2 regions of the Allobosea sp. P1_B10 genome follow, and region 1 is predicted to be linked to the other one. Evidence: predicted binding sites of a transcription regulator. Region 1 holds the regulator's gene; the other holds the start of a gene.
What was found. Region 1 encodes PhoB, which activates phosphate uptake and scavenging genes when phosphate is short. Its sites were predicted from a motif close to TGTCATNNANCTGTCAT; they were not measured.

Region 1 (15,331 bases):
CGCCCATGGCGCGGCCGCGGCCGAGCGCGGCAAGGACTACGTCGAGGCCGTGCTCTCGACCCCGCTGCCGGCCTGGCGCGTCGTGCTGCGCCACATCTTTCCGAACTGCCTGCCGCCGCTGATCGTGGTCGCGACGGTCCAGGTCGCCAACGCGATCGCGCTGGAGGCGACGCTGTCATTCCTGGGCGTCGGACTGCCGGTGACGGAGCCGTCGCTCGGCATGCTGATCGCGAACGGCTTCCAGTACATGCTGTCGGGCCGCTACTGGATCTCGATCTATCCCGGCCTGGCCCTGATCGCGCTGATCGTGGCGCTCAACCTCGTGGGCGACCGCATCCGAGACCAGGTCAATCCGAGGCTCAAGCGATGATCGCGCCTCTTCGTCATTGCGAGCGAAGCGAAGCAATCCAGGCCGTGCGCTCGACGCCTTGCTGGATTGCTTCGTCGGCTTCGCCTCCTCGCAATGACGGTACGCTTCGGAGTGGGCGCCCATGACCGACGCCCCCCTCCTCGAGGTCACAGATCTCGCCACTTATTTCCACGCCCGCGCCGGCGTGGTGAAGGCCGTCGACGGCGTCTCGTTCAGCCTGAAGCGCGGCGAGGTCATGGGCCTTGTCGGCGAATCCGGCTCGGGCAAGAGCATCACCGGCTTCTCGATCATCGGGTTGATCGACCAGCCAGGCCGCATCGAATCCGGCTCCGTGAAGCTGGAGGGCCGCGAGCTCGTCGGCCTGCCCCCGGCTGAGCTGCGCAAGATCCGGGGAAAAAGCATCTCGATGGTCTTCCAGGACCCGATGATGACGCTGAACCCGATGCTGACCATCGGCGCGCAGATCACATTGGCGCTGGAGGCCCATGAAAAGGTCTCGCGGGCCGAGGCGCGCCGGCGCGCCATCGCAGCGCTCGCGCAGGTCCGCATTCCCGATCCCGAGAGCAAGGTCGACTTCCATCCCCACCAGTTCTCGGGCGGCATGCGCCAGCGCGTCGCGATCGCGATCGCGCTGCTGCACCGGCCAAAGCTGATCATCTGCGACGAGCCGACGACGGCGCTCGATGTCTCGATCCAGGCCGAGATCCTGGCCGAAATGAAGGAGCTCGTCGCCGAACTCGGCACCGCCCTGATCTGGATCAGCCATGATCTGGCGACCGTCGCCTCGATCGCCGACAAGGTCTGCGTGATGCGCTTCGGCAAAATCGTCGAGGCCGGGCCGATGCTCGACGTGCTGACGAAGCCGCAGCATCCCTACACCCAGGCGCTGCTCGACGCCCTGCCCTCGCGGGCGAAACCCGGCGCGCTGCTGTCGCGTGGCGCGGGCACCGACGCAGCTCCGCCACCGCGCCTGGCGCGCAAGGATGCGGCCCGCAAGCCGAAGTCCGACGCGCCCTATTTCGTGATCGAGGATGTCGGCAAGCGCTTCCAGCAGAAGCCCGGCGTCCTGAAGCTGCTGGCCCTCAAGCTCGGCATCGGCCGGCCGTCATCAATCGTCCAGGCGGTGGATGCGGTGAGCCTGACCCTGACGCGCGGAGAGGCACTCGGGCTCGTGGGCGAATCCGGCAGCGGCAAGTCGACGCTCGGACGGCTGGCCGCTGGCATCTACCCGCCCGATGCCGGCTTCGTGCTGCTCGATGGCGAGCACGTCATGAGCGCGGGCGAGCGGCCCCACAAGATCACGACCCGCGTCCAGACCATCTTCCAGGACCCGTTCGCCTCGCTCAATCCGCGCATGCGCATCGGCGACAGCATCAGCGAGGGACCGGTCGCGCATGGGCTGGTCAGCCGGGCCGAGGCCGGCGAATACGTCCGGCAATGGCTCGCAGCGGTCGGGCTCGATCCCGCCTTCGCCACCCGCTACCCGCACCAGTTCTCGGGCGGACAGCGCCAGCGCGTCGCAATCGCCCGTGCGCTCGCCATGCAGCCCGATGTCGTGATCTGCGACGAGCCGGTCGCCTCGCTCGACGTGTCGATCCAGGCGCAGATCATCAATCTCCTGATACGCTTGCGCTCGGAGCTCGACCTGACGCTTATCTTCATCTCGCACGACCTCTCGGTGGTCCGTCACCTCTGCGACCGGGTCGCGATCATGTATCGCGGCAAGATCGTCGAGAGCGGGCCGGCTGGCGAGGTCTACGACCATCCCCAGCACGACTACACCAGGCGGCTGCTAGCAGCCGTGCCCGTGCTGCCAACGGGGTGACACCGACCCGTAGCGTCATTGCGAGCGGAGCAAGCAATCCAAGGGGACTCAAGCGCTCTGCCGCCTCCGGATTGCTTCGCTACGCTCGCAATGACGAAAAGCAGTAGCAAAGGAGCCTTCCGATGACAGACGCCGTTCTTGAACCCTGGCAGTGGCCGGAGGAGACGTGGCGCGGCAAGGTCGATCGCGTTCGCGCCGGCCAGAACCTCAAGCCGGCCCAGTGGCCCAACGGCGCGCGCTGCGCGGTCGCCCTGTCGTTCGACGTCGACCACGAGACCAATGAACTGCGCGACGGCGGCAAGTCGGTCGGCCGCCTGTCCTGGGGCCAGTACGGCAACCGCGTCGGCATGCCGCGCATCCTGGAGCTGATGAAGAAGGAGGACATCAAGGCGACCTTCTTCGTGCCGGCCGTAACCGCCCTGCTCTATCCCGACGAACAGCGCCGCGTCGTCGCGGAAGGCCACGAGATCGGCCTGCATGGCTGGATCCACGAGGTCAACACCGCCGTGCCGCCAGTCCAGGAGCGCGAACTTCACCTGCGCTCGGCCGACACGCTGGAAAAGATCACCGGCGTCCGTCCGGTGGGCATGCGCACGCCGTCCTGGGACTTTTCCGAAGTCACGCTCGCGATCGAGCGCGAGCTCGGGTTGCTCTACGACAGCTCGCTCTTCGCCGACGACGATCCCTATGAGCTGATCGAGAAGGGCGAGCGCACCGGCATCGTGGAGCTGCCCGTCGAGTGGATCCGCGACGACGCGGTCTACTTCAACATGAACCGCTTCCAGGCGCTGCGGCCCTATACGGCGCCGGAGACCGTGTTCGACATCTTCAAGCGCGAATTCGACGGCGCCTACGAGGATGGCGGGCTGTTCCTGCTGACGATGCACCCGCACATCATCACCTATCGCTCGCGCCTCTGGATCCTCGAGAAGCTGATCGAACACGCCAAGGCCAAGGGCGATGTCTGGTTCGCCAGTCATGCCGAGATCGCGGCCTATGTGAAGCAACAGGCCGGCCTCTAAAGGCCTGCCCGATCGGGCGCGGCAGCGATCCTTCGGGAACCGCGCCCGATTTCAGCCGTTTTCGGTTCACGACGGGTTCAGCGCCACCGGCGCTCGATGGCTCGACCTGAAACCGGAAACGGATCTCATGACACGCACCAAGAACTGGCTCCTGATCGGCACCATGCTGCCTGCCATCACGTTGGCGCAGGGCGGATTTGCCGCTCCGCCAGCACCGGTGGCCGTCCAGATTGCCCAGGCCCCACCTGCCCCCGACGATCAGCCGGGACAGCCCAGGCGCGAACGTCCTCAAGGCGCGCCCCGCGCTCCGGGAGGCCCTGCCGGCCCCGGCGCAGGCCCTGGCGCAGGCCCCGGCGCTCCTGCCGGTCCGCGCGCAGCGCCGGGCCAGCCCGTTGGCCAGCCGCCCGCGATACAGCGCCCCGTTGCTCCCGCGGTTCCCAATGCAGCGCCTCCCGCCGCACCGCGCCCGCCGGCTGCCGCCCCGCCCGCCCCGGCACCCGCCCAGGTCGCGCCAAGGCCGACGCCCGCACCGCCCGCAGGGGCCGAACCTGGCCTGCGGCCAGGCCTGCCACGCACGCCTGGCGCGGAACCGCGCCGTGCGTCGCCGCCCGCGGCTGCCCCAGCCCCGGCCCCAGCCGCGCCGGTTGCTCCCGTAACGCCGGCCGTTCCGGCCGTGCCGCGCGCTGCCCCTCCCGCGCCCCAGGCCGCTCCCGGCCAGCCGCCCGCAACACGCCCGGCCCCGGTTCAACGCCAGCCCGGCGCAGAACCGGCCATGCCGCGTCCCGTGCCGCCGATCTCCGCGCCGGCAGGCCAGCCTCCGGCGGCCCGGCCCACTCCGGCTCCCGGCCAGCCCTCTGCGCTGCCGCCAGCCCCGCCCGCACCGCGTCAACCCGGCGCAGCACCGGCGATGCCGCGTCCGGTGCCGCCGATCACGGCTCCCGGCAGCGATGCCACCGGCGCGCGGCCGCAGCCGCTCCCCGGCCAGCCGCCCGCTCCCCCGCCTCCTCCCGGAGCGGCAGGGGTCGATGGCGCCACCGGCCGGCCTGTCCCGGTGCCCGGGCAGCCCTCGGCGCTGCCGCCACCACCAGCCCCGCAGGCCCAGCCCGGAGTGCAGCCCGGCATGCCGCGCCCCGTTCCGCCCGTCGCGGCGCCTGGCCAGATGGCTCCTGGGCAAATGGCGCCTGGGCAGGCGGCGCCCGGGCAGATGGCTCCAGGCCAGCCCCCGCTCCCCGGCCAGGTTCCCCCGCCCGACCGGCAGGGTCGCCGCGGCGGCATCGGGCTTGGCGGCGCGGCCGCGATCGGTCTTGGCGCCGCCGCGATTGGCGGCATCATGGCGACGCAGGGCGCGGAGCGCTTCGAGGATGTGCGCGGCCGCCGCGAGGAACGGCGAGAGGGTGACGTCACCATCATCCGCGAGCCCGGCCGCACGATCATCCGCGACGACGACCGCACGATCATTCGGCGCGACGAGACGCAACGGTTCCGCGATCTCGGCATCGACCAGCGCGTCGAGCGCGGCAATGGCGAGACGCGCTCGGTGTTCGAGCGTCCCGACGGCACCCGCATCGTCACGATAACCGACGAGGATGGCCGCCTGATCCGGCGGACCCGCCAGATGCGCGGCGGCGAGGAGTTCGTCATCATCGACAACACGCGTCGCGACCGGCCCGAGCGCTTCTCGGACGAGGTCGTGGTGTTGCCGCCCCCGCCGCTGCCGATGCCGCGCGAGCGCTATATCGTCGACGCTGAGCGCGCCGATGAGCGCCTGCTCTACGAGACCATCACAGCGCCGCCGATCGCGGCGATCCCGCGGCGCTATACGCTCGACGAGGTCCGATACTCACCTGACCTGCGTGCGCGCATGCGCAGCGTCGATATCGACACCATCACCTTCGAGAGTGGGTCCTGGGTCGTCGGCAACGGCCAGGCACAGCGGCTGTCGCTGATCGCGGCATCGATCCGGCAGGCGCTGCAGGCCGCGCCCAACGAGGTCTTCCTGATCGAGGGCCACACGGATGCGGTCGGCAGCGACATCGACAACCTGTCGCTGTCGGACCGTCGCGCGCAGGCCGTGGCCGAGATCATGACGCGTGACTTCGGCGTGCCGCCCGAGAACCTGACGACACAGGGCTATGGCGAGCAATACCTCAAGCTGGCGACGCAGGACGCCGCCCGCGAAAACCGCCGCGTCACACTGCGGCGTATCACGCCACTGCTCACCGGCCAGAGCCGCTGAGAACCTTGGGGAGCGGCCGCTTTGGCCGCTCCCTTCGGCTTTGCCCTCTCAGGGAACCGCAGCGGTATATCCCGGTTGATATCCTAGCGCCCCGGTACCGCGCCGGAGCCCTGTGAAAGGAGCCGAGGTCATGCGCATGCATAAGAGGTTCTTGATCGGTTCACTCCTGCTTGGCCTCAGTGCCGGCGGCGCTGTCGCGCTGGAGCAAACCCGCATTGCCCAGGCCGACCCGGGAACCAGCCTGCAACGGCAACGCGCCCCGGGCATTCCGCTTGCTCCCAGTCCCGGCACGGTCGCAGAACGCGAACGCGCCTTGGGCGATACGGCCCAGCCTTCGCCGCCGGCGCGGCCACGCAATGTGCGACAGGCCAGCAACCCGTCGCAGATCGAGCGTGACCCGCCGATGCCACGCGGCGTGCCCTCGATCATCGCGCCCTAACCGAGCGTTTCGATTTACGATTGCGAAAGATGTCCCTCCTAGCCTGCCGGGCAGGAGAGCCTGACCATGAGCGATTCATCCCTCGCCATCGCGCAAAGCGCCATGGCGACGCGTGCAGCTGCGACACAGCAAGCCCTGCAGACCGAAATGCTGCGCCAGCAGGCCGCCAGCGACCAGGCGGTGCTCGAATTGCTCGAGCAGAGCGTGGCCCAGCAGAAGGCAACGCTCCCGGCTGGCCAGGGCGGCGCCGTCGACATCTCGGCGTGAGCCTGCGGCATGCCCGGCTTGCGGGCCGGCGATCGATCCTGCAGCATCCGCCGGTTGCACCCGCGCGACTTCGCGCCTAGTTTCTCCGTCGTTCCGAGGGGTGCTCGCAAGAGCTGAGATGGTCGCAGGGCCAAACCCGTCGAACCTGATCCGGGTCATACCGGCGGAGGGACTGGAACGCGGCTTACCTTTGGCGTGGCCGCTTAACAGCGACTAACCCGCTCAACCAACCCGGATCTCCTGAACCTTGGACCAAGGAGGAGATCCAGATGAACGTCCCCACCACCACAGACCGGCCAGGCCAGATGACGGCACAGCATATCGATGCCGCCGGCGCTGCCGCCATTCTCGCCCGCGTCGCGTCGCAGCGCCCGCGCGTGCAATGCCTGACCAATACGGTCGCCCAGAACATCACCGCCAACATGCTGCTCGCCTTCGGCGCGATCCCATCCATGGCGATCCATGTCGACGAGGTCGCGGCGATGGCGCGCGGCGCCGGCGCGATCCTGATCAATATCGGCACGATCAATGCCGAGAGCGAACTCGCTATTCCCAAGCTGCTAGAGGCGGCGCGCGATCACGGCAAGCCGCTGGTGTTCGATCCCGTCTTCGTCGAGCTGTCGCCGCTGCGCCAGCATGTTTCGCGCGAGGTCCTGAAGCTTCGTGATGTCGTGGTCCGTGGCAACGCCACCGAAATGGCGGCGCTCGGCTCGGCGCTCGACGATGCCCGCGAGCGCAACCTGACCTGCGTCACCACCGGCAGGGTCGACCTGATCGAGGGCGCGTCGGGCCAGTATCGCGTCGCGCATGGCCACCCGCTGATGACCAAAGTGACCGGGGTCGGCTGCGCGGCCGGCGCCCTGATCGCAGCCTGCTGCGCCGTCGAGAGCGATTTTGCCCGCGCGGCGGCGGCGGCGCTGATCGCTTATGGTATCGCCGGCGAGATCGCAGCCCAGCGCTCCAGGGGCCCCGGCAGTTTTGGCGTCGAGCTGATCGACGCGCTGGCCGCCATCGATGAAGCGACGCTGCGTGCGGGCATGGGAGAACAACAGTGAGCGTCGATATCCTGCTTTACGGCATCGTCGATCCGCAGATCGGGAGGGGTCGGTCGCTGGCAGAACTCTCCGCCGCTGCGGCTCGTGGCGGGGCCACGCTGATCCAGTACCGCGCCAAGGACGCCTCGACCCGCGAGATGGTCCGCGAGGCGCGAGCCATCAAGGCGGCGCTGGCTGGCACAGGCGTGCCGCTATTGATCAATGACCGCATCGACGTCGCGCTGGCCTCAGGCGCGGACGGCGTCCATGTCGGAGCCGACGACATGGAGCTTGCCGATGCGCGCCGCCTGCTCGGCGAAAGCGCGATCATCGGTGCCACGCTGAAAAACGCCAGCGAGTTGCCCTATCGCGGCTCGGCGCGGATCGACTATGCCTGCATCGGCGGAATCTTCGCGACGGTCCACAAGGACAATGCCGACGCACCGCTCGGGCTCGATGGCTATGCCGCGCTGCGCGAACAGGCCCGCACGGTGCTGGGCGCGCTGCCAATCGGCGCGATCGCGGGCATCACGGCGCAGAATGCGGCGAGTGTGATGGCAGCGGGAGCAGACGGCATCGCCGTGATCGGCGCGGTGTTCGGCGGCGATGATGTCGAGGGCGATACGCGCCGGCTGCGCGCGGCTCTCTGAGCGACGCACCACCGTCATTGCGAGGAGCGCAGCGACGAAGCAATCCAGCAGGGCGTAGCGCTCTACAAAGACTGGATTGCTTCGCTGCGCTCGCAATGACGACTCAGCCGATCAGACAGAGTTTTGACCGTCGTCACGGGTTCCGGGCTCGCCCCTGTGGGGCACCCCGGAATGACGACGGAGGCTGTGCCCTCAGCTGCGCGCAAACGTCTCGTCGAAGGCGTAGCCTGAGCCCCGCACCGTGCGCAGCGGGTCCTTGGCGTCGCCCGGCGTGATCGCCTTGCGCAGGCGCCCGACATGCACGTCGACCGTGCGCTCGTCGATATAGACGTCGCGGCCCCAGACGGCGTCGAGCAGCTGGGCGCGCGAATAGACGCGGCCGGGAGCCTGCATCAGGAATTCAAGCAGCCGGAACTCAGTCGGGCCCAGATGCAGCTCTGTACCGGCGCGGCGGACGCGGCGGGTGGTGCGGTCGAGTTCGAGATCGCCCGCCGTCAGCAGCCCTGCGACATGGCCGGGCTTGGCCCGGCGCAGCAGCGCCTGGATGCGCGCGATCAGTTCCGGCAGAGAGAACGGCTTGACGACATAGTCGTCGGCGCCGGTCGCCAGGCCGCGCACGCGCTCGGTCTCCTCGCCGCGTGCGGTCAGCATGATGATCGGTACGCGCTCTGTGTCGCGGCGGGTCCGCAGGCGCCGGCAAAGTTCGATTCCAGACAGCCCCGGCAGCATCCAGTCGAGCAGGACGAGGTCGGGCGTGTGGTCGCGAAGGTGCAGTTCGGCGTCGTCGCCGCGCGCGACGCTGTCGACCTCAAAGCCTTCGGCCTCCAGGTTGTAGCGCAGCAGGAGCGTCAACGGCTCCTCGTCCTCGACGATCAGGATGCGTGCGGGCATGGCGCGTTTCCGTTTGAAGACTTGACGTCATGGTCGGGCTTGACCCGACCATCTCTGGACCAATGCAATTCTGTCATGAGATTCTCGGGTCTGCGCTTCGCTTCGCCCGAGAATGACGCGTCCGCATTGGCCGTACGTATCACCGCCCCGTGACGGCCTCGACGCTGATGTCTGTGGTGTCGATCTTCGGGCGATTGAGATCGAGCGACTCGCCGGTAACCAGATAGTGGATGGTCTCGGCGATGTTGGTGGTGTGGTCGCCGATACGCTCGACGTTCTTGGCGCAGAACAGGAGATGCGTGCAGAAGGTGATGTTGCGCGGATCTTCCATCATATAGGTCAGCAGCTCGCGGAAGAGCGAGGTGTAGAGCGCATCGATCTCGCCATCACGGTGCCAGACCTCCAGCGCCTTCTGCTCATTGCCGGCGGCATAGGCGTCGAGAACGTCCTTGAGCTGGGCCTGCACCAGGCGGCTCATATGCTCGAGGCCGACCACGGCGCGATGCGGCGGCTGGAACTGGCCGGAGATAGCGACCGCGCGCTTAGCGATGTTCTTGGCGAGATCGCCGACGCGCTCGATGTCCGAGGCGATGCGGATCGCCGAGATCAGCTCGCGCAGGTCGTTGGCGAGCGGCTGGCGGCGCGCGATGGTCAGCACCGCCCGCTCCTCGACATCGCGCTGCAGGTTGTCGAGCCGCTGGTCGGCGGCGATCACCTTCTGCGCCAGGGTGGTGTCGCGACGCACCAGCGCGACGGTGGAATCGCCGAGCATGCGCTCGGACATGCCGCCCATCTCGGCAAGGCTGCGGCGCAGCGATTCCAGTTCGGCGTCATAGGAGCGGACGATGTGGTCGGACATGGCGTTATTCCCTTGGCGGCGCGGGCTGGAGAGCGGATCGTCTGGAACGCTTCAGCCGAAGCGGCCGGTCACGTAGTCCTGCGTCTGCCTCTTATGCGGGTTCATGAAGATGGTGTTGGTCGGCGCGAACTCGATGACCTCGCCGAGATACATGAAGGCGGTGTACTGCGAGATACGAGCCGCCTGCTGCATGTTGTGGGTCACGATGACGATCGTGAAGTCGGTCTTCAACTGCTCCAGCAGGTCCTCGATCTTGCCGGTCGAGATCGGGTCCAGCGCCGAGGTCGGCTCGTCGAACAGGATGACCTCGGGGCGCTGCGCGATGGTGCGCGCAATGCACAGCCGCTGCTGCTGTCCGCCCGACAGGCCCATGCCGGAGGCCTTGAGCTTGTCCTTGACCTCGTCCCAGAGCGCGGCGCGACGCAGGGCGCCCTCGACGCGGTCGTCGAGCTCGGATTTCGGCGGCTTCTCGTAGAGGCGGATGCCGAAGGCGACGTTGTCGTAGATCGACATCGGGAAGGGCGTCGGCTTCTGGAAGACCATGCCGATGCGCGAGCGCAGCTCGTTGACGTCGATATCGTTGGAGATGACGTTGCGCCCGTCGAGCATGACCTCGCCGGTGGCCCGCTGCTCGGGATAGAGCGAGTAGATGCGGTTGAAGATGCGCAGCAGGGTCGACTTGCCGCAGCCCGAGGGGCCGATCAGCGCCGTGACATGGCGGTCGCGGAAATCGAGGTTCACGCCCTTCAGGGCCTTGTGCTCGCCATAGTAGAAATCGAGGTTCTTGACCGCGATCCGCACCGGGGCTTCGGCATCGAGCGTCTGCGGGGAGAGTTCAAGGGTCGAAAGCATCGACAGGTTCCTTCAGATCGGACGCGACGGGGTCTGACGTCGGGCTGTTGTTTTGCGGCGGCTTATCTGGAGCCGCGCACTATGCGGCGGGCGATGAGCGAGAGCACGAGGATCGAGACCGTGATGATCAGCGAGCCCGCCCAGGCGAGCTGCTGCCAGTTCTCGTAAGGGGCCGAGGCGAACTGGTAGATCGTCACCGGCAGGTTGGAGACGCCGCCGACCAGCGAGGGCGAGAACCAGAAATTGTTGTTCAGCGCGGTGAAGAGCAGGGGCGCGGTCTCGCCGGCGATGCGGGCGAGCGCCAGCAGGATGCCGGTGACCATGCCCGATTTCGCGGCGCGCCAGGTCACCGAGGTGATCACGACGGAGGGTGGGGCGCCGAGCGCGGCACCGGCCTCGCGCAGCGGCGCCGGGACCAGACGCAGCATGTCCTCGGTGGTGCGCACGATGACGGGGATCGCGATGATGCCGAGCGCGACGCCGCCGGCCCAGCCGGAATAGCCGCGGAAGGGCTCGACCAGCACGACATAGACGAACAGGCCGATCAGGATCGAGGGCGCCGACAGCAGGATGTCGTTGACGAAGCGGATCAGGTTGGCGAGCTTCGAGCCGCGGCCGTACTCGGCGAGATAGGTGCCCGCGAGCACCCCGATCGGGGTCGCGACGACAATGCCGAGGAAGGTCAGCACGACGGAGCCGACGATGGCGTTGGCGAGGCCGCCACCTTCCGAGCCCGGCCCGGGCATGGTCTGGGTGAAGGTCGCGGCGGAGAGACCGCCGATGCCCTTCACGACCAGCATGCCGAGGATCCAGAACAGGACGAAGATCGCGACGAAAGTGAAGCCGGCGGCGGTGAGCTTCATCAGGCGGTCGGCGGTGCGGCGCGACTGGCGCACGCGGCCCCAGGGGGCATGCGGCAATTCGCGGACGGTGGAGGGTGTCGTCATGCTCATGATCGGCTTCCGCTCAATAGGCCTTGACGCGCGAGACGAGGATGCGCGCGATGACGAGGACGACGAAGGTGACGAAGAACAGGATGCAGCCGAGCGCGATCAGGGCGTTGAGCTGCAGGCCCATCGCCTCGTTGAACTCGTTGGCGATGCGCGAGGCGATGGTCGAGCCTGGATCCATGATCGAGGCCGAGAGCCGGTTGGCGTTGCCGACCACGAAGGTCACGGCCATGGTCTCACCGAGCGCGCGTCCCAGCCCCAGCATGATCGCGCCGATGATCGAGACACCGGCCTGCGGCACGAGCACATGGCGCACGACCTCCCAGGTCGTGGCGCCGATGCCATAGGCGCTCTCGCGCAGCACGGAGGGGATCTGCTCAAGCATGTCGCGGGTGATCGAGGCGATGAAGGGGATGATCATGAAGGCGAGGATGAAGCCGGCCGTGAGAATGCCGAGCCCCGAGGGCGAGCGCGCATAGAGCACCGTGCCGACCAGCGGGATGCCCTCGACGATGTTCGAGAGCGGCACCTGCACATAGGCCGCAAACAGCGGCACGAACACGAACAGCCCCCACATGCCGTAGATGATCGACGGCACGGCTGCGAGCAGCTCAATGGCGGTCGAGACCGGCTGCTTGAACCAGGGCGGCGCGAGCTGCGTGAGATAGACGGCGATGCCCAGCGAGAGCGGGACGCCGATGACCAGCGCGATCAGCGCGGTGGCGAGCGTGCCGACGATGGCGGGCCAGGCACCGTACTGGTCGTTCTGGGTGTCCCAGACGCTCGAAGTGATGAAGCTGAGGCCGAATTCGCGGAAGGCCGGCCAGCCGCCGATCACCATAGAGAGCATGATGCCGGCGAGCAGCACGAGCACGAGCAGCGCCGCCAGGAAGCTGGCATTGCGGAAGACGAGGTCGAAGGTGCCCTTCGGCGTTTTGCGCACGGCCGGGGCGGGTGATCCGGTCATCATCTGTGTCACGGCGGTCATCCGCTGGTACTCCGGTCTCGTCGGTTAGATAGGCGCAGGCAGATCAACCATCAGGCAAACCGCCTCCAGGCCTCGTGCTGAAACACCGCGGCGCGGCTCATCAGGTAAGGGCTGAGAGCGTAGGCGGCGAAGCGGGTGTCCCCGCTTCGCCCTGGCACGTCAATCCTCAGAAGATCGGCTTGCCGGTCGGGTCGGTGACGCCCTTCCAGGCGTTGCGGACCTGGTCCTTCACGGCGCCCGGGAGCGGCACGTAATCGAGATCGAGGGCGAGCTTGTCGCCGTTCTTGTAGGCCCAGTCGATGAACTTCAGGGCAGCCTGGGTCTCTTCCGGCTTGTCGGGCTTGGCATAGACCAGGAGGAAGGTGGCCGAGGTGATCGGCCAGGCCTGCGCGCCCTTCTGGTTGTTCAGCGAGATGCCGAAGCCGGGAGCCTCGTTCCAATTGGCGTTGGCAGCGGCGGCCTGGAACGACTTGTCGTCGGGGGCCGGGAAGTTGCCGTCGGCGTTCTGGACCAGGGCATGCGAGAGCTTGTTCTGCTTGGCATAGGCGGATTCGACGTAGCCGATCGAGTTGGCGACCTGCTTCACCGAGGCCGAGACGCCCTCATTGCCCTTGCCGCCGATGCCGACAGCCCACTGGACCGACGCGTTGGCGCCGACCTTGGACTTCCAGTCGGCCGAAACGCGAGAGAGATAGTCGGTGAACACGAAGGTCGTGCCCGATCCGTCCGAGCGGTAGACGGGGTTGATGTTGGCGTCGGGCAGGGTCAGGCCGGAATTGATCGCGGTGATCTTCGGGTCGTTCCACTTCTTGATCGTGCCGAGATAGATCTCGGCGACGATCGGGCCCGTGAGCTTGAGCTTGCCGGGCTCGACGCCGGCAATGTTCACGGCGGGGACGACGCCGCCCATCACGGTCGGGAACTGGATCAGGCCGGACTTCTCGAGGTCATCGCCCTTGAGAGGCGCGTCGGTGGCGCCGAAGGCGACCGTCTTGGCCTTGATCTGGCGGATGCCGCCACCGGAGCCGATCGACTGATAGTTGAGACCGATATTGGTCTCCTTCTTGTAGGCCTCGGCCCACTTCGAATAAATCGGGAAGGGGAAGGTCGCGCCAGCGCCGGTGATGTCGGCGGCCACAGCCACGCCGGACAGACCGAGCGTCGCGGCCGCGAGAATGAGAATTTTGCGCATTGAGATGTCCTCTCTGGGTCGCACGTCTTAGCGAGCCTGTCAGAACACCTTCTGTATGACACCTACATGACAGATCGTCATTATCGCTGTCACAAAGGGCTCAGGCCTGGGCCCGCGGCGCGCTGCCCTGGCGCGGGAATACCGCGCGGAGGGTCGCACCCGCCCCCTGCGCGCTCTCGATCGCCAGGCGGCCGCGATGGCGCAGCACGATGTGCTTGACGATGGCGAGGCCCAGCCCCGTGCCCCCGGCTTCGCGGCTCGCGGCGGTGTCGACGCGGTAGAAGCGCTCGGTCAGGCGCGGCAGGTGCTCGGGCGCGATGCCGGGACCATCGTCGCGCACGCTGACGCTGACCTCGACCGGCCCCTCGACGACATCGATGGCGACCTCGCCCCCGCGCTTGCCGTATTTGATGGCGTTCTCGACGAGGTTCTCCATCAGCCGCAGCAACTCATCGCGGTCTCCCGCGACCATGACCGGCTGGTCGGGCATCGACAGGCGCAATGTGACATTGCGCTCGCGTGCCATCAGGGTGAGCGAATCCACGATCTCGCGCGAAATTCCGGCAAGATCGACGGGTGTCTCCGGCGCGAGATGGGCGCGCAGCTCGATGCGCGAGAGCGACAGCAGGTCGTCGACCAGCCGCGCCATGCGCAGGCCCTGCTCGCGCATGATCGCGAGGAAGCGGTCCCGGGCGCCGGCATCGTTGCGGGCGGGACCCTGCAGCGTCTCGACGAAGCCGAGCAGCGAGGCCAGCGGCGTGCGCAGCTCGTGGCTGGCATTGGCTACGAAATCGACGCGCATGCGCTCGGTGACGCGCTGTTCGCTCAAATCCTCGAAGGTCAGCAGCACGGGGTGCCGGCCGCCGGGGCCGTCGAGTGCGGCGATGTGGATGCGGAAGGTGCGCTCGAGGGGCACTCGCTCGACGAGTTCGATGACCTGCCGGCCTCCTCCGTTCGTGACCTGCGCGATCGCGTCGATCAGATCGGGGTCGCGCATCACGAGCGCGAGCGGCTGGCCCAGGCTGAGGCTGGGCATCAGCGCGCGCATGGCCGGGCTCGTCGCCTGGGCCAGGCCTCGCGGGTCGAGCAGGACGACGGCGGCGCCCGTGGCCTCGATCAGGGCCAGCGTCGCCGGAGCTTTCAGATCGGCGGCAGTGAACACGACGCGTTGCCCTTGAAGGTGATCGCCTGACGGCTGTCTGCGATCGGGGAGGCGCAGGATGCCCGACAGGGTCCGGCGCATCGGCTTCTTCCTGATCGAAAACGCGGGCGCGCGTCAATTCCCCCGCGACGAGGCCCGGGGGATGGCGGGCCCGGCGCAGGCCGGATGGCAGGCTCCCCCTTTCCCGCGCCATGCTCTAGCCTGTCGCTTCGTAAGGGAGCTGCCAGATGGCCAAGACCAAGACACCGACCCGCAAGACGAAGGCGAAGGGGCCCGGCGGCGCCTCCGCCACCGATCAGGGGCCGGCTTTCGACATCGAGGCCCCGTCCCTGCCGAAGGAGATCGTCGAGGCGGCGTTTCGCAGCGGCGACTACCCGCACGGCAAGCGCATGAAGCGCAAGCATTACGAGAAGGCGCTCCTGCCTCTGCAGATCGAGCTCCTGAAGCTGATGAGCTGGGCGCGCGAGACCGGCGAGCGCATCGTCATCGTCTTCGAGGGACGGGACGGCGCCGGCAAGGGCGGCGCCATCGCACGGTTCTCGCAGCATCTCAATCCACGGCAGGTCCGGATCGTGGCGCTGTCCAAGCCGTCCG
Region 2 (15,331 bases), on a different contig from region 1:
GTGCAAGCATGACAGGACAAAGACGCGTGACCGAGGCCGATAAAGACGACAAGAAACCGCGGCCAGATTTCCGTTCGCTGTCCTCATTCTGGCCCTATGCGGCGGCGCAGAAGGGGCGCATCGCGCTTGCCGTGCTGGCGCTGGTGGTAGCGTCCGTCGCGACGCTCGCGCTGCCCGTGGCGGTGCGGCGCGTGATCGATGTCGGCTTCTCCGGGGGCGAGCAGCGCCTGGCCAACAGCTACTTCATCCTGCTGATCGGAATCGTGGCCGCGCTGGCGCTGGCCAGCTCGGCGCGCTTCTATCTCGTTATGACGGTGGGCGAGCGCATCGTCGCCGACCTGCGCTCGGATGTGTTCGCGCATCTGACGCGGCTCGAGCCGGCCTTCTTCGATTCCAGCCGCGCGGGCGATCTGGTCTCGCGCCTCACCGCCGACACAACGCAGATCAAGTCGACCTTCGGTTCGACGGCCTCCATCGCGCTGCGCAACGGCATCATGGTGGTCGGCGCGATCGGGCTGATGATCTTCACCAGCCCGCAGCTTTCGGCGATCGTCATCGCGGCGATCCCGCTGATCGTCCTGCCGCTGGTGTTGTCGGGCCGTTCCGTGCGCCGGCGCGCGCGCGCGGCGCAGGACCGGCTGGCGGATGCCTCCGCCTTCGCCTCGGAGGCTGTCGGTGCGATCCGCACCATGCAGTCCTTCGGCGCAGCGCGGCAGACGGCGGCGCGCTTTGCCAAGGCCTCCAACGAGGCGTTCGACGCCTCGCGCAGCGCCACGGCCTCGCGCGCGCTGCTTTCGGGCGTCGCGATCTTCCTGGTCAGCGCCAGCGTGGTCTGGGTGCTGTGGACCGGCGCGACGGAGGTGTTCGAGGGGCGCATGACCGGCGGGCGGCTCTCGCAGTTCATCCTTTATGCCGTGATGGCGGCGAGCTCGCTGGGACAGCTCTCGGAGGTCTATGGCGAGATCTCGGCCGCCGCAGGCGCGGCTGGACGGCTCGGCGAGATCCTCGCCACCAAGCCAGCCATCGCGGCACCACCCAACCCCAAGCCGATGCCGCAGCCTTCGCGCGGCGAACTCGCCTTCGAGGGCGTCTCGTTCAACTATCCTTCGCGCGCGGTCACGGCATTGTCGGACCTCAGCTTCACGGTCAGGCCGGGCGAGCGGATCGCTCTGGTGGGGCCGTCAGGCGCCGGCAAGAGCACGGTGCTGCAACTCGCGCTGCGCTTCTACGACCCGTCGTCGGGGCGCGTGACAGTCGATGGCGTGGCGGCCCCCCAGGCCGACCCGGAGGCGTGGCGGGCACGCTTCGCGCTGGTCCCGCAGGAGCCGACCGTGTTCGGCGTCTCCGTCGCCGACAACATCGCCTATGGGCGGCCTGACGCCAGCCGGGCCGAAGTCGAGGAGGCGGCACGCCTGGCCGCGGCCGACGGCTTCATCCAGAACCTGCCCGACGGCTACGACACGGTGGTTGGCGAGCGCGGCGTCACCCTGTCCGGTGGCCAGCGCCAGCGCCTGGCCATCGCGCGCGCGGTCCTCAAGGATGCGCCGATCCTGCTGCTCGACGAGGCGACGAGTGCGCTGGATTCAGAAAGCGAGCGCGCCGTGCAGGATGCGCTCGACGCGCTGATGCAGGGGCGCACAACTTTGGTCGTGGCGCATCGCCTCGCGACCATTCTATCGGCCGACCGTATCCTGGTGATGGATGAGGGCCGCGTCGTCGAGGAGGGCACGCATGCGCAGCTCAAGGCGCAGGGCGGGCTCTATGCGAGGCTGGCAGCGTTGCAGTTCGGGCTCGAGGAAGCCTGAGCTGCGCGAGGGCGCGTTCCATTCGAGAGCAAGCGCGCAGTCATCCCGGGCGACCGCAGGGAGACCTGGGATCCAGCCCTGAACCCTACTGGACACGGATCCGGGATTCCATCCCGGATCTCCGCTCCGATGCGTCCGGGCTGGCAGGGGTGGGCGTTCTGGGTCTGCCAAGCAACTCGCTTACCGCTCGGTGATCTTGAACTCGATCCGGCGGTTGCGGCGGAAGGCCTCGTCGGTGTTGGCGACGTCGAGCGGCTGGTATTCTCCGAAGCCGGTCGCGGCGATGCGGTCGCTGGGAAGGCCGCGCGTGATCAGGTATTCGACCACGGCGATGGCACGCGCCGATGAGAGATGCCAGTTCGAGGGGAACTGGGCCGAGCGGATCGGCCTGTTGTCCGTGTGGCCGTCGACCCGGAGGATCCATGGGATATCCGGCGGCATCTCGCGGCCGAGATCGACCAGGATGGTGGCGAGCTTGTCGAGCTCGCCGCGACCTTCCGGTTTCAGCACGGCCTGGCCGGCATCGAAGAAGACCTCCGACTGAAAGACGAAGCGGTCGCCGACGACGCGAATGTCGGGGCGCGTACCCAGCACCTGGCGCAGGCGTCCGAAGAAGTCCGAGCGATAGCGCGCCAGTTCCTGGACGCGCTGTGCCATCGCGACGTTCAGGCGCGAGCCGAGTTCCGAGATGCGGGCCTGGGAATCCTTGTCCTTGGCTTCAGACGCGTTCAGCGCCTCCTCCAGCGCCGCGAGTTGGCGGCGCATCGCGAGGATCTGCTGGTTGACCATCTCGACGGTCGCCTGGGCCCGCTCCGAGAGCTGCTTTTCGGCCTCAAGCGCCTTTTGGGTATCGGCGAGCTGGGCAGGGGCGTTGCTGGTCTGCGAGTCCAGCATGCCCTGGACACGGCTGCGCTCTCCCTGTTCGCGGGTGAGCGTCGATTGCAGCAGCGTCAGGCTTTCCTGGGCCTGCCGGTTGGACGAGCGCTCCAGTGCCAGCATGTCGGTGAGTTCGGAGATCTGGCGGTTGAGGCGCTCGAGCACGGTGTCCTTCCCGGTCAACTCCTGCGACAGGAAGAACTGCCCGAGCACGAAGACGGACAGCAGGAAGACGATGCCGATCAGCATGGTCGAAAGCGCATCGACGAAGCCGGGCCAGAAATTGACCTCGTAGCGGCGGTGGGAACGGGAAAGGGCCATGCTGGAGGCTCCTGGGGGTCAGCGCGCCGTGGCGCGCCGCTGCACTGCGAGGGTCGGTGTCAGGGCTCGCTGACGCTGTCGGCGGTGAGGCGGTCGATCAGGCGCTTGAGATCCTTTTCACGGGCCGCTTGTGCCTCGACCCAGTCGCGAATGAGCTGCTGCTCGGAGCGCATGTGCTGGACCAGGCCCTGGATGCCCTCCGCGAGGTTGGCCAGCGCCTGCGTCGCGGCGCGATTGTTGGCGCCGCCCTCGATCATGGCGCTGCTGAGCTTTTCGAAGCGCTCGTTCAGGGCAGTGTCCGCCAGGGGCTGATAGCCCTGCGCGACGCCGGACGCGCTCGCGGTGCGGGTCCCCAGCCAGCTTTCGATCTCGTTGCGGAAGCGGCGCTGCGCCTGTGCGACCTGCAGTTCGAGGAAGCCGAGGATCAGCGAGCCTGCAATGCCGAACAGCGAGGAGGAGAACGACAGGCCCATGCCGGCGAGCGGCGCGGCAAGGCCGGCCTTGAGCTCGTCGAACAGCACGCCGGCCTCCGCGCCGGTGCGCAGCGACTTGATGACGTTGCCGACCGAGGAGACGGTGTCGAGCAGGCCCCAGAAGGTGCCGAGCAGGCCGAGGAAAACCAGGAGACCGCCTAGGTAACGCAGCACTTCGCGGCCGTCGTCGAGCCTGACCGCAATCGATTCGAGCAGGGTCGCGGCCTGGGCGGGGGCAAGGCTGCGCCGGTCGAGCGCCGGCAGCACGCTGCCGAGCGGAGAGATGACCTGGCCGCGCCGTATTTCGGCCTGTGCGGGGTCGGCCGCCAGCCGCGTCGCGGCGCGGGCCTCGCTGTGGATGCGCCAGAGTTCGCGCAGCGCGATCAGGATGCCGACGAAGAGCGAGCCCAAAATCAGGCCGTTCAGGCCTGGATTGGTCATGAACGCGCCTCGGAGCCCACCCTGAAGGATGAAACCGAGGAAGCCGATCAGGGCGAGAAAGAGGATTGCGCGGATGACGTAGCGCAGCGGGCGCGAAAAGCGGGTTTCATCCCGCGGCGGTGCGGCCGGAATTCCCTCGGCCACCATCTCCTCATTCGCCATGCTTCGTCTTCCGTTAGCATCCTGCCGCACGGGGACTGTCGCCTCCCGTGCCGCAAGGATCAAGCGCGAATGAGGGGGAGTGGTGTCAGCCAGCAGTCTTGAGGGCCGCGCGCAGCGACTGCTCGCCGACCTCGTTGCCGCAGATGATGTCCTTGGCCATTGTCGGCTGCTTGCCGTCGAGCGTGCCGAAGGTGCCGCCGGCCTCGCGGATCATCACGGCGCCGGCCGCGAAATCCCAGGTGTTGAGGCCGCGCTCCCAATAGGCGTCCATGCGCCCGGCTGCGACATAGGCGATGTCGAGAGCCGCGGAGCCCATGCGGCGGACATTGGCGAAGCGGGTCATCACGGCGCCGAGCTCGTGCAGGAACAGCGGATGCCCGCCCTTCCCGATATGGGGAACGCCCATGCCGATCAGCATCTCGGCCGGCTCGCGACGGCCCGAGACGCGCATGCGGCGGTTGTTGACATAGGCGCCCTTGCCCTTCTCGGCGATGAACAGCTCGTCCTTGGCGGCATCGTAGACGACGCCGGCGATGAACTGGTTGTCGCGCTCCAGCGCTACCGAGATGTTCCAGTGCGGAATGCCGCGCAGGAAGTTGTGCGTGCCGTCGAGCGGGTCGATATGCCAGCGGTTGCTCTCGTCGGTGCCGGCGACGATGCCGCTCTCCTCCATCACGAAGCCGTAGCCGGGGCGGGCCCGCTCGAGCGAGGCGCGGAGGATTTCCTCGGCCTTCGTATCGGCCTTGGAGACGAAGTCGCCGGGGCCCTTGGCGAGCACCTGCAGATTTTCGATCTCGCCGAAATCGCGCTTGAGGGAACGCGACGCCTTCATCACGGCGTCCGTCATCACGGTCATCAGGGGGGAGCGGATCATGGATACCTCTGGCGCGGCTGCGCGGCGCGGCGTCGACCAGATGGCCGCACGATTATGGAATTGAACCTGTCACTTGCTCGTCTGGCCGGGCGTCGTCAAGGCCGCGCCTTCGATCCGGGTTGCGGCAAGCTGTGCCGCGCGGTTCTGCTGCTCGGGATTCAGGCGGTCGAAAAGCTGGTCGAGCATGGGGTCGTCGAGCCCCTGGGCGCGGGCGGCGAGATGCCAGGCCGCGGCCTCGATCGAGTCGGGGGGGATGCCACGGCCGCTCTGGTAGAGCCGGGCCAGCCGGTTCTGCGCGATCGGGTTGCCCTTGTTGGCCGCGCGCAGGAAAAGCTTCGCGGCTGCGACCTCGTCCTTGGCGACCCCGCTGCCATTGAACAGCATGATCGCATACTCGACCTCGCCGGCGACATGCCCGGTGGCGCTCGCCTTGGCCATCCATTGCGCGGCAACGGTTTCGCTCTCGGGCATGCCGCGGCCCTGCTTGGCGAGGATGCCGAGCGCGTGCAGGGCGTCACCGATATTGGCCGCCGCCGCGATCTGCAGGCTGGGTACGGCGCGGGCGCTGTCCTCGTCGCGCCCGGTGGCGAGCAGGGCGAGGGCGAGATTGTAGTTGGCCGCGGCATGGCCGGCGGCAGCGGCCTTCTGCATCAGCGCGCCACCACGCGCCGGATCGCGCTTGGGGTTGCGCTCGTCCAGCAGAGCGTTGGCGAGCGCATAGGTGGCGTTGACGTCGCCCCGCTCGGCCGCGCGCTCGAACCATTCGGTCGCGATGGCGGCGCTGGGTGGCACGCCGATGCCCTGGCGATAGATCTCGCCGATCAGGGTCATGCCGGCGGAGTCGGTGGTGTCGGCCTCGACGCGCTTCAGGGCCTCTTCGAGCGCGCGGCGGTAGTGGCCGGCCTGGTAGGCGCCATAGGCGAGGTCGGGCGCGGCAGCCTGCGCCGCGCCGGCTGCCGCAGACAGCAGGCTGGCGAGCAGGAGACCGCGGCGGGCCGATTTCATCGCGCCGATTTCCGCGCCGCGCGCGCGGCGATGGCGGCATTGGCCTGCTCGACCAGCGCGCGGATGTCGCTGCCTTCGTCGAAGGCCCAGGCGCCGAGTGCCAGGAATTCGGCGCCTGTCTCGACGAGGGCGGGTATCGATTCGGCGTCCGGCGCATAGGCGACGCAAGGTGTCTCGAAGATGTCGGCCCACCACGAGGCGCGCTCGATCACGGCGGGCAGCGGCGGCAGCGAGCCATCGGGACGCGGGTCCCCGAACATCACATAGTCGACGCCGGCTTCGCCTGCATCCATGGCGTCGTGGCGGGCGCGCAGGGCGCCGGCGCCCACGATGCGCTCGTCCTTCAGGCTGGAGCGCGCCTCGGCGATGGCCTCCGGGCCATCTGTCAGGTGGACGCCGTCGGCGCCGCCACGGCTCGCAACGAGCGCCGTGCCTTCGAGCACCAGCGCGACATTGTTGGCCTGGACGGGGCCCGCGAGGCGCTTGACGCGCTCGATCTTGCTGCGCTCGTCGCCCTCGGTCAGGCGCAGCAGCACGGCGGCGACATCGCCGCCGGCAAAGGCCTGCATGAGGCGGAAGGCCATGGCCTCGGCGTCCGCGACCGGCGGGGTGACGAGCATCAGGCGAGTGGGTGTGGGTGCGTTTGTCATCTTGCGCGCAAACGGCCCGCAGCGAGGTCCAATGTCAAGACTGCCAGCCCGGCGACGAGACTCCAGAAGGCCGAGCCCACGCCGAACAGTGTCAGGCTGGAGGCCGCGACACTGAAGGCGATGACGGCCGCGAAACGGTGCGTATCCGAGGACATCGCCTGCGCGAGCGCGCCGGTCAGCGAGCCGACGAGGCCAAGGCCGGCAACCGCGACGATCAGCGCCTTGGGCATGGCGACGACGAGCGCGAGCAGCAGCCCGGCGCAGCCCGCGACGGCGATCCACAGGAGACCGTACAGCACGCCGGCCTTCCAGCGCTGCCGCGGATCGGGATGGGTGTCGGCCCCGGTGCAGATCGAGGCTGATATCGCGGCCATGTTGACCATGTGGGCGCCGAATGGCGCCGTCAGGAAGGAGGTCAGGCCGGTGACGAACAACGCGGCCGATGTCGGTGGGTTGTCATAGCCCGAGGCGCGCAGCACGGCGAAGCCAGGCAGGTTCTGCGCTGCCATCGTGACGAGATAGAGCGGGATGCCGATGCCGACCATGGCGGCAATATCGAAGCGCGGCATGACGAATTCGAGGCCGGTCAGCGTCAAACCTCCGGCAGGCCAACTCGCAAGGCCGCCGGCGAAGCTGATCGCAATGCCTGCGGCCAGCGCGGCTATGACGCCGAGGAACGGGTTCAGCAGTCGGGCGACGAGGAAGACCAGCAGCAGCGGCAGGACAAGCGCCGGGTTCAGCTTCATCTCGTCGAAGACTGCGACGACGAAGCGGAAGATCACCCCCGCGAGCATCGCGGCTGCGATAGGCATCGGGATCTTCTCGATCAGCGCGCCCAGCGGCCGGAAGGCGGCCGTCAGCATCATCAGCGCCGCGGCGACCAGGAAGGCGCCGATGGCGGCGGCGAAGTCGATGCCGCTCGTCGCGGCGATCAGGGCTGCGCCCGGCGTCGACCAGGCGCAGATGATAGGCAGGCGATGGCGCCATGACAGCCAGAGGCTGGCCGTGCCCTTGGCGAGGGCGAGGCCCGCGATCCACGAGACCGTCTGGGCCGGCGTCGCGCCCACGGCCTGGGCGGCGGCGAGAACGACGGCGACGGAGGCCGCAAAGCCGACGAAGACGGCGACCAGCGCAGAAAAGACAATCGACATGGTGGCTCTTGTGGCGGGGCAGGACCACAGTTCAATCAGAAATCGGGAGCGCTCGGAAGGGCATGCCCGTCATGGCGCGCCTGCCTGTCACGGGACTGTCAACGCCGGCCCCTAGCTTTCGACTTCGTCCAATCGGAAGTTGATGCGGGCGCGGGAGCCAAGACCATGAGCGAAGACACGGCCTATGAATCGACTTTCGGTGCGAGCCTGCTCGAACATGAGGATGCTGCGCCGCAGAACCCGACGGACAACCCGACAATGGGCGAACTGATCTCGCAGCGCTTCTCGCGCCGGGGGCTGCTCAGGGGCGCGCTGGCGGTATCGGCGATCTCGGCGAGTGTCGGCTCGGTCGCGCTCGCGACTGCCGACGATGCAAGGGCGCAGGCGCCTGCCAAGGGATCGGACAAGGGATCGGCTTTCGCCTTCAAGGAGGTCGAGGTCGGGGTCGATGCCGATCACCACGTCGCCGAGGGCTACGATGCCGATGTGGTTCTGCGCTGGGGAGACCCGCTGACCCCCGACGCGCCCGAGTTCGATCCCGCGCGCCAGACGCCCGAGGCACAGGCGAAACAGTTCGGCTACAACAACGACTTCGTCGGCTATGTGCCGATGCCCGGCACGGCCGACCCGTCCGGCCATGGGCTGCTCTTCGTCAATCACGAATACACCAACCCGCATCTGATGTTCCCCGGCGTCGTGGAGATCAAGGACGGCAAGCCGGTGATGAAGAACGCCACGCCCGAGCGCTTCGCGATCGAGGCCATGGCGCATGGTGCGACCGTCGCCGAGATACGCAGGACCGACGGCAAATGGGCGCTGGTGCGCGAGTCCCGCTACAACCGGCGCATCACGGCTTCGACCGAGATGCAGCTTACCGGCCCCGTCGCAGGGCATGATCGCGTCAGGACAAGCGCGGACGCTACGGGACGCAAGGTGTTGGGGACGCTGAACAACTGCTCGGGCGCGCTGACGCCCTGGGGCACCTTTGTCTCCGGCGAGGAGAATTTCCACGGCTACTTCTCCGGCAAGCTGCCCGACGGCCATCGCGAGGAGGCTAACTACAAGCGGCTCGCCGTACCCTCGGCTCCCTATGGCTGGGGCCGCTTCGACAGCCGGTTCGATCTCGCCACGGAGCCCAACGAGGCCAACCGCTTCGGCTGGGTGGTCGAGGTCGATCCGTTCGATCCCAATTCGGTGCCGAAGAAGCGCACGGCGATGGGGCGCTTCAAGCATGAAGGCGCCGACAGCATCGTCTCCCGGGATGGCCGGGTGGTCGCCTATCTCGGCGACGATGAGCGCTTCGACTATGTCTATAAATTCGTGACGGCGGGCCGCTTCGACGCCGGCAACCGCGCCGCCAATCTCGATCTGTTCGACAGCGGCACGCTTCATGTCGCGCGGTTCTCGGCCGATGGCATTGTGGCGTGGCTGCCGCTCGTCTTCGGCGAGGGGCCGCTGACGGCCGCCAACGGCTTCCAGAGCCAGGCTGACGTGCTGATCGAGACGCGCCGGGCTGCGGACCTGCTGGGCGCGACCAAGATGGACCGCCCGGAGGACATCACGCCCAACGCGGTGACGGGCCGCGTCTATGTGATGCTGACCAACAATACGAGCCGCAAGGACGACCAGGTCGACGCCGCCAATCCGCGCGCCAAGAACGCCTTCGGCCATATCGTCGAGATCACCGAGGATGGCGGCGACTTCAGCGCCACCACGGGCCGATGGGAAATCCTGCTGAAATGCGGCGATCCGGCGGTCGCTGCGGTCGGCGCCACGTTCTCGACCGAGACATCCAAGAACGGCTGGTTCGGCATGCCCGACAACGCCGTCGTCGATTCCGCCGGGCGGCTCTGGGTCGCAACCGACGGCAACAGCCTGCCCGAGACCGGGCGCACCGACGGGCTCTGGGCGGTCGATACGGAAGGCGAGGCGCGGCGTACCTCGAAACTGTTCTACCGGGTGCCGCATGGCGCGGAACTCTGCGGGCCCTGCTTCACGCCAGACGACACGACCGCCTTCGTCGCCGTGCAGCACCCCGGCGATGACGGGCCGGACTGGCCGGCCTTCGGCCGCCGGTCCTATTACGAGGACCTCTCGACGCGCTGGCCCGATTTCAAGCCCGACATGCCGGTGCGGCCGTCCGTGGTGGCGATCACCAGGACAGGTGGCGGCAAGATCGGGGTGTGAGCCGGGCCGTCGGGGCCACATGGGTTCGAAACGCGAAACGCCCGGCAGCGATGCCGGGCGTTTTGCTGTCGTTACCTACACGTCATTGCGAGGAGCGCAGTGAGGAAGCAATCCAGCAGCGATCGTGCTTTACGACGCTGGATTGCTTCACTGCGCTCGCGATGACGGTTCGAGAATCAGGCTGCCTTGCCGCTGAAGGTCGGGTCGAGATCGCCCTTGGCGTAGCGCTTGGCCATTTCGGCGGTGGTCGCGACGCGCTTGATCTTGCTGGCCTGGCCGGCGGTGTTGAACTCTTCGAGCCGCTTCCTGCAGAGCGCGGTCATCGCCTCCATGGCGGGCTTCAGATATTTGCGCGGGTCGAACTCGCCGGGGTTTTCCGACAGGATCTTCCGGATCTGGCCGGTCATGGCCATGCGGTTGTCGGTGTCGATGTTGATCTTGCGGACGCCGTGCTTGATGCCTCGCTGGATCTCCTCGACCGGCACGCCCCAGGTCTGGGGCATCTTGCCGCCATACTGGTTGATGATGTCCTGCAGGTCCTGCGGCACGCTCGACGAGCCGTGCATGACGAGATGCATGTTCGGCAGTTTGGCGTGGATCTCCTCGATGACATGCATCGCCAGGATCGCGCCGTCGGGCTTGCGGGTGAACTTGTAGGCGCCGTGAGAGGTGCCCATGGCGATGGCGAGCGCATCGACCTTGGTCTCGGCAACAAACTTCACCGCCTCTTCCGGGTTGGTCAGGAGCTGGTCATGGGAGAGCTTGCCCTCGAAGCCGTGGCCGTCCTCCTTCTCGCCCTCGCCGGATTCCAGCGAGCCGAGAACGCCGAGCTCACCCTCGACCGAGATGCCGCCGAGATGGGCCATCTCCGTGACCTTGCGGGTGACGCCGACATTGTAGTCCCAGTCGCCCGGTGTCTTGCCGTCGGCATGAAGCGAGCCGTCCATCATAACCGAGGTAAAGCCGGCCTGGATCGCGGTCATGCAGGTCGCGGGCTCGTTGCCGTGGTCGAGATGCACGCAGACGGGGATGTGGGGATAGATCTCGGTGACCGCGTCCATCATGTGCTTGAGCATGATGTCGTTGGCGTAGGAGCGGGCGCCGCGCGAGGCCTGGATGATGACGGGGGCGTCGGTCGCGTCCGCCGCGGCCATGATGGCCAGGGCCTGCTCCATGTTGTTGATGTTGAAGGCGGGCACGCCGTAGTCGTTTTCGGCGGCGTGGTCGAGCAATTGGCGGAGCGTGATGCGGGCCATGTTCTTTTTCTCTCCGGTAGAAACCTGTCACGCTCCATTACCGCACGTTCATGACGCTCGCTAGCCACGGCCTGAGGGCTCGAAGCGTTGCAGCTCGAATCCGACTTAGATCCTTCGTCGATGATCACGATTTTCATGTTGCTCCCATTCGCTTGGCTGGGCATTCTCTCTGGGTTATTTTCCGGGGGGAATTATCGTGAATGTCGTGATTAAATTTTGTTGCGCTGCAGCTATCAGCGTTTTTATTCTGCCTGTTCCGACTGTTCTGGCTGAACCAGCAGGGCTGACGCGAGCCTGTGAGAAACTCTACGACAAATACTTTGCGTCAGATTCTCCGAAAGCATTTGCGAAAGGCAGGAGCAAGGGGTGTGGCTGGAAGGGGCCGGGGGGCAATATCTCGGTTGCCGAAGCCAGGAAAAGAGCAAACGCGTATTGCGTCGCGGATGGTGGCGACGGCTGTGTTGTCGTCGAGTCCGTCAGATAAGAAATCGTCTCGGATTCCGCGCCGGTGAGCCGGCTGAAGCGGCTTTCCAGAGCCGGCGCTCAGCGGATGTCCGTCCCTGAGCGTCGGTCGCGACCAAACTCGTCTGCTCGTGACGCCCGAACAGCAGGTTCCCTGCCGCCAGCGCGGCAGCTGTCGACGCGCGTTCAGCGGCAAGGGGCCGGGCAGATCGCTTGCGGACCGTGCCTGCCGCCGCTTCGGCTATCAATGGCCAATGACGGCGTCGCACTGAAGAGACACCGCTTCGGCGAAAGGCCTGGGCACGAGAAAGCGTCCCCAATAGTGGGGGTGCCGCCGCAAGCCACGAGAGCGGCGGCGGTCTTCCTTCACGCCTTCCTGAGCGCCTCGACGCCCGGCAGGGCCTTGCCTTCCATCCATTCGAGGAAGGCGCCGCCCGCGGTCGAGACATAGGTCAGCTGCTCGGCCACGCCGGCATGGTTCATCGCGGCGACGGTGTCGCCACCGCCTGCAACGGCCACCAGTTCGCCGGCCTGCACACGCTTGGCAGCCGCCTTTGCGACGGTGACGGTGGCGGTATCGAAGGGCGGTAGTTCGAACGCGCCGAAGGGTCCGTTCCAGACCAGCGTCTTGACGTGGGCGAGCTTGAGCACGACCTCGGCGACGCTGAGCGGGCCTGCGTCCAGGATCATCTCATCGGCGTCGACCTTGCCGACTGGCACGACGCGATGGCCGGGATGGGCCTTGAACTCGCGGGCGACCAGCGCGTCGACCGGCAGCATGATTTCGCAACCGGCGGCCTTGGCCTTCTCCTCGATCTCGCGTGCGGTGGCGACGAGGTCGTGCTCGCAGAGCGACTTGCCGACATTGACGCCGCGCGCCGCGAGGAAGGTGTTGGCCATGCCGCCGCCGATGGCGAGCACGTCGACCTTCCGCACGAGATTGCCGAGGAGTTCGAGCTTGGTGGAGACTTTTGCACCACCGACGATCGCCATCACGGGGCGGGCGGGATTGTCGAGACCGGCGCTCAGCGCCTCGAGCTCTGCCTGCATGGAGCGCCCGGCATAGGCCGGCAGCACATGGGCGAGACCCTCTGTCGAGGCATGGGCCCGGTGCGCGGCCGAGAAGGCGTCGTTGACGAAGAGGTCGCCATTGGCGGCGAGCGCCTTGACGAAGTCCGGGTCGTTCTTCTCGTCGCCGGCATGGAAGCGGGTGTTTTCGAGCAGCAGGACCTCGCCGTTCTTGGCGGCGGCCACAGCCTTGGCGACGTCCTCGCCGATGCAGTCATCGACGAAGATCACCGGCTTTTCGAGCGCATGGGAGAGCGCCACCGCGACCGGCTTCAGGCTGTCCTTGGCGTCGTGGCCCTTGGGCCGGCCGAAATGCGCCAGCAGGACCACCTTGCCGCCCTTGGCGGAGATTTCCCTGATGGTCGGCAGCACACGGTCGATGCGGGTGCTGTCTGTGACCTTTCCGTCCTCCATGGGAACGTTCAGGTCGACACGGACAAGCACGCGCTTGCCGGAGAGATCGGCGTCGTCGAGGGTCTTGAAGGCGGTCACGGGATCGGTCACGGCAGCAGCTTGGGCATGACGCCTGGAACGCCGAATTTCAGCACCAGGACGGTGAGGATAACGGTGAGAACGGCGGTCACGATCGCCGTGGTGAAGAGCGTCGCTGCGCGCGGCGTGGCGTCGACGCGGTCACGCATGGCGGCTATCTCGCCGCGGATAGAGGCAAAATCCATCGTCCCGGCGGCGGCATCGACCTTGTGGGCGCTGCGCTCGAGCGAGGCTTCGGCGCGGGTCAGGACGGCCTCGTAGCGGGCGAACTTCTCCTCGATGCGTGCGGCCTTCTCCTCGATGCGGGAGAGCTGGTCGAGCTGGCGCGGCTCGGTCATGGGGGTCGCCGGCGTCGTGGCGACGGGAACGCTCACGCTGGGGCTGGGAACGACCGACAGGGGAGATGGATTGGGCTGCGGCGCAATCACGATGCCTTCGTCCGGGATGGGCGAACCTGCGACTGTGGGCTCGATCTTGGCCATGCTCTGTCCGTTCCTGCGGTTGAGAAAAACAAGGCCACGACCTGAGACAGGAACGTGGCCTTGATAAGACGGCTCAGATGAGTTTCGCCATCGCGACGGCGGTGTCGCTCATGCGGTTCGAGAAGCCCCACTCATTGTCGTACCAGGACAGGATCGAGACGAACTTGTCGTCCATGACCTTGGTCTGGTCGAGCGCGAAGGTCGACGAGGCCGGGTCGTGGTTGAAGTCGATCGAGACGTTGGGCTGGTCGGTGACGGCCAGGATGCCCTTCAGCGGGCCGCGCTTGCTGGCCTTGATGATCGCGTCATTGATCTTCTCGACCGTGGTCTTGCGCTTGGCGATGAACTTGAAGTCGACGACCGAGACGTTCGGGGTCGGCACGCGCACTGAGGAGCCGTCGAGCCGGCCCTTGAGCTCGGGGATCACCAGGCCGATCGCCTTGGCGGCGCCCGTCGAGGTCGGGATCATCGAGAGCGCGGCGGCGCGGCCCCGATAGAGATCCTTGTGCATGGTGTCGAGCGTCGGCTGGTCGCCGGTATAGGCGTGGATCGTGGTCATGAAGCCCTTGTCGATGCCGACGGCGTCATGAAGCACGCGGACCACCGGAGCCAGGCAGTTGGTGGTGCAGGAGGCGTTCGAGACCACGAGATGCTCGCTCGTCAGCTCGTGGTGGTTGACGCCGAAGACTACGGTCAGGTCTGCACCCTCGCAGGGAGCCGAGACGAGCACGCGCTTGGCGCCGGCCGCAAGGTGTGCGGCGGCCTTGTCGCGGGTCGTGAAGATGCCGGTGCATTCGAACGCGATGTCGACGCCCAGCGCCTTGTGCGGCAGGTCCTTGGGATCGCGGATCGCGGTGACTTTGATCGGGCCGCGACCGACGTCGATGGTATCGCCGGAGACGGTCACGGTGCCGGGGAAGCGGCCGTGGACAGAGTCGAAGCGGAAGAGATGGGCATTGGTCTCGACGGGGCCGAGATCGTTGATTGCGACGACTTCGATATCCCGACGCTTCGACTCGATGATTGCACGCAAAACGTTGCGTCCGATACGGCCGAAGCCGTTGATCGCCACCTTGACCGTCATCTCAATCCTCTCCTTCGCCGGTTTCCGGCTCTTGTCGTCATGGATCAGGGGCAAATCGGCCAGAAGCAGGCCGATTGCAAGAGCTCGACCCTGAGTTTCAGACGTTATGCCGCTTCATCGCGGCTTCGACCAATGCGTCAGGCGTAATGCCGAAATGCTTGTAGACGTCCTTGTAGGGGCCGCTGGCGCCGAAGGAGTTCATGCCGACGAAACCGCCGTCATGGCCGATCACGGCATCCCAGCCGAAGCGCACCCCGGCCTCGATCGCGATCTTGATGGGCGCGGAGCCGATGATCGCGGCCTGGGTGGCCTCGTCCTGCTCCAGCAGCAGCTCGAGCGAGGGCACGGAGACGACACGGGCGCGCACGCCCTTCTCGGCCAGCAGCTTGCGGGCAGCGACTGCGATTTCCAGCTCCGAGCCGGAGGCGAACAGCGAGACCTGCGCCTTGCCGCCCTCTGCCGCGAGCAACTCGTAGCCGCCCTTAGCCGAGCGGTTGGTGGCGTTGGCATCGGTGCGCAGTTGCGGCAGGTTCTGCCGCGAG

Region 2: AC1D2L_RS21515 (PhoX family protein) is a predicted target of PhoB. The motif match lies at 7,844-7,860, and genes of this name have one in related genera.

What each region holds. Positions count from the first base shown of each region.
Region 1 covers NZ_JBFTZP010000003.1:32,541-47,871, reverse strand. Annotated here, with positions in the region: gene AC1D2L_RS07735 (ABC transporter permease) at 1-370, shown strand, start outside; gene AC1D2L_RS07730 (dipeptide ABC transporter ATP-binding protein) at 492-2,195, shown strand; gene AC1D2L_RS07725 (polysaccharide deacetylase family protein) at 2,318-3,217, shown strand; gene AC1D2L_RS07720 (OmpA family protein) at 3,990-5,453, shown strand; gene AC1D2L_RS07715 (hypothetical protein) at 5,605-5,892, shown strand; gene AC1D2L_RS07710 (hypothetical protein) at 5,959-6,159, shown strand; TPP riboswitch at 6,246-6,349, shown strand; gene thiM (hydroxyethylthiazole kinase) at 6,429-7,214, shown strand; gene thiE (thiamine phosphate synthase) at 7,211-7,843, shown strand; gene phoB (phosphate regulon transcriptional regulator PhoB) at 8,036-8,734, opposite strand; gene phoU (phosphate signaling complex protein PhoU) at 8,874-9,593, opposite strand; gene pstB (phosphate ABC transporter ATP-binding protein PstB) at 9,645-10,445, opposite strand; gene pstA (phosphate ABC transporter permease PstA) at 10,508-11,398, opposite strand; gene pstC (phosphate ABC transporter permease subunit PstC) at 11,412-12,383, opposite strand; gene pstS (phosphate ABC transporter substrate-binding protein PstS) at 12,550-13,575, opposite strand; gene AC1D2L_RS07665 (ATP-binding protein) at 13,676-14,818, opposite strand; gene ppk2 (polyphosphate kinase 2) at 14,965-15,331, shown strand, end outside.
Region 2 covers NZ_JBFTZP010000013.1:56,153-71,483, forward strand. Annotated here, with positions in the region: gene AC1D2L_RS21480 (ABC transporter transmembrane domain-containing protein) at 9-1,805, shown strand; gene AC1D2L_RS21485 (peptidoglycan -binding protein) at 1,986-3,002, opposite strand; gene AC1D2L_RS21490 (flagellar motor protein MotA) at 3,062-4,078, opposite strand; gene AC1D2L_RS21495 (inositol monophosphatase family protein) at 4,164-4,952, opposite strand; gene AC1D2L_RS21500 (tetratricopeptide repeat protein) at 5,022-5,957, opposite strand; gene AC1D2L_RS21505 (thiamine phosphate synthase) at 5,954-6,607, opposite strand; gene AC1D2L_RS21510 (benzoate/H(+) symporter BenE family transporter) at 6,604-7,758, opposite strand; gene AC1D2L_RS21515 (PhoX family protein) at 7,924-9,945, shown strand; gene fba (class II fructose-bisphosphate aldolase) at 10,122-11,201, opposite strand; gene AC1D2L_RS21525 (phosphoglycerate kinase) at 12,030-13,223, opposite strand; gene AC1D2L_RS21530 (hypothetical protein) at 13,232-13,705, opposite strand; gene gap (type I glyceraldehyde-3-phosphate dehydrogenase) at 13,779-14,789, opposite strand; gene tkt (transketolase) at 14,887-15,331, opposite strand, start outside.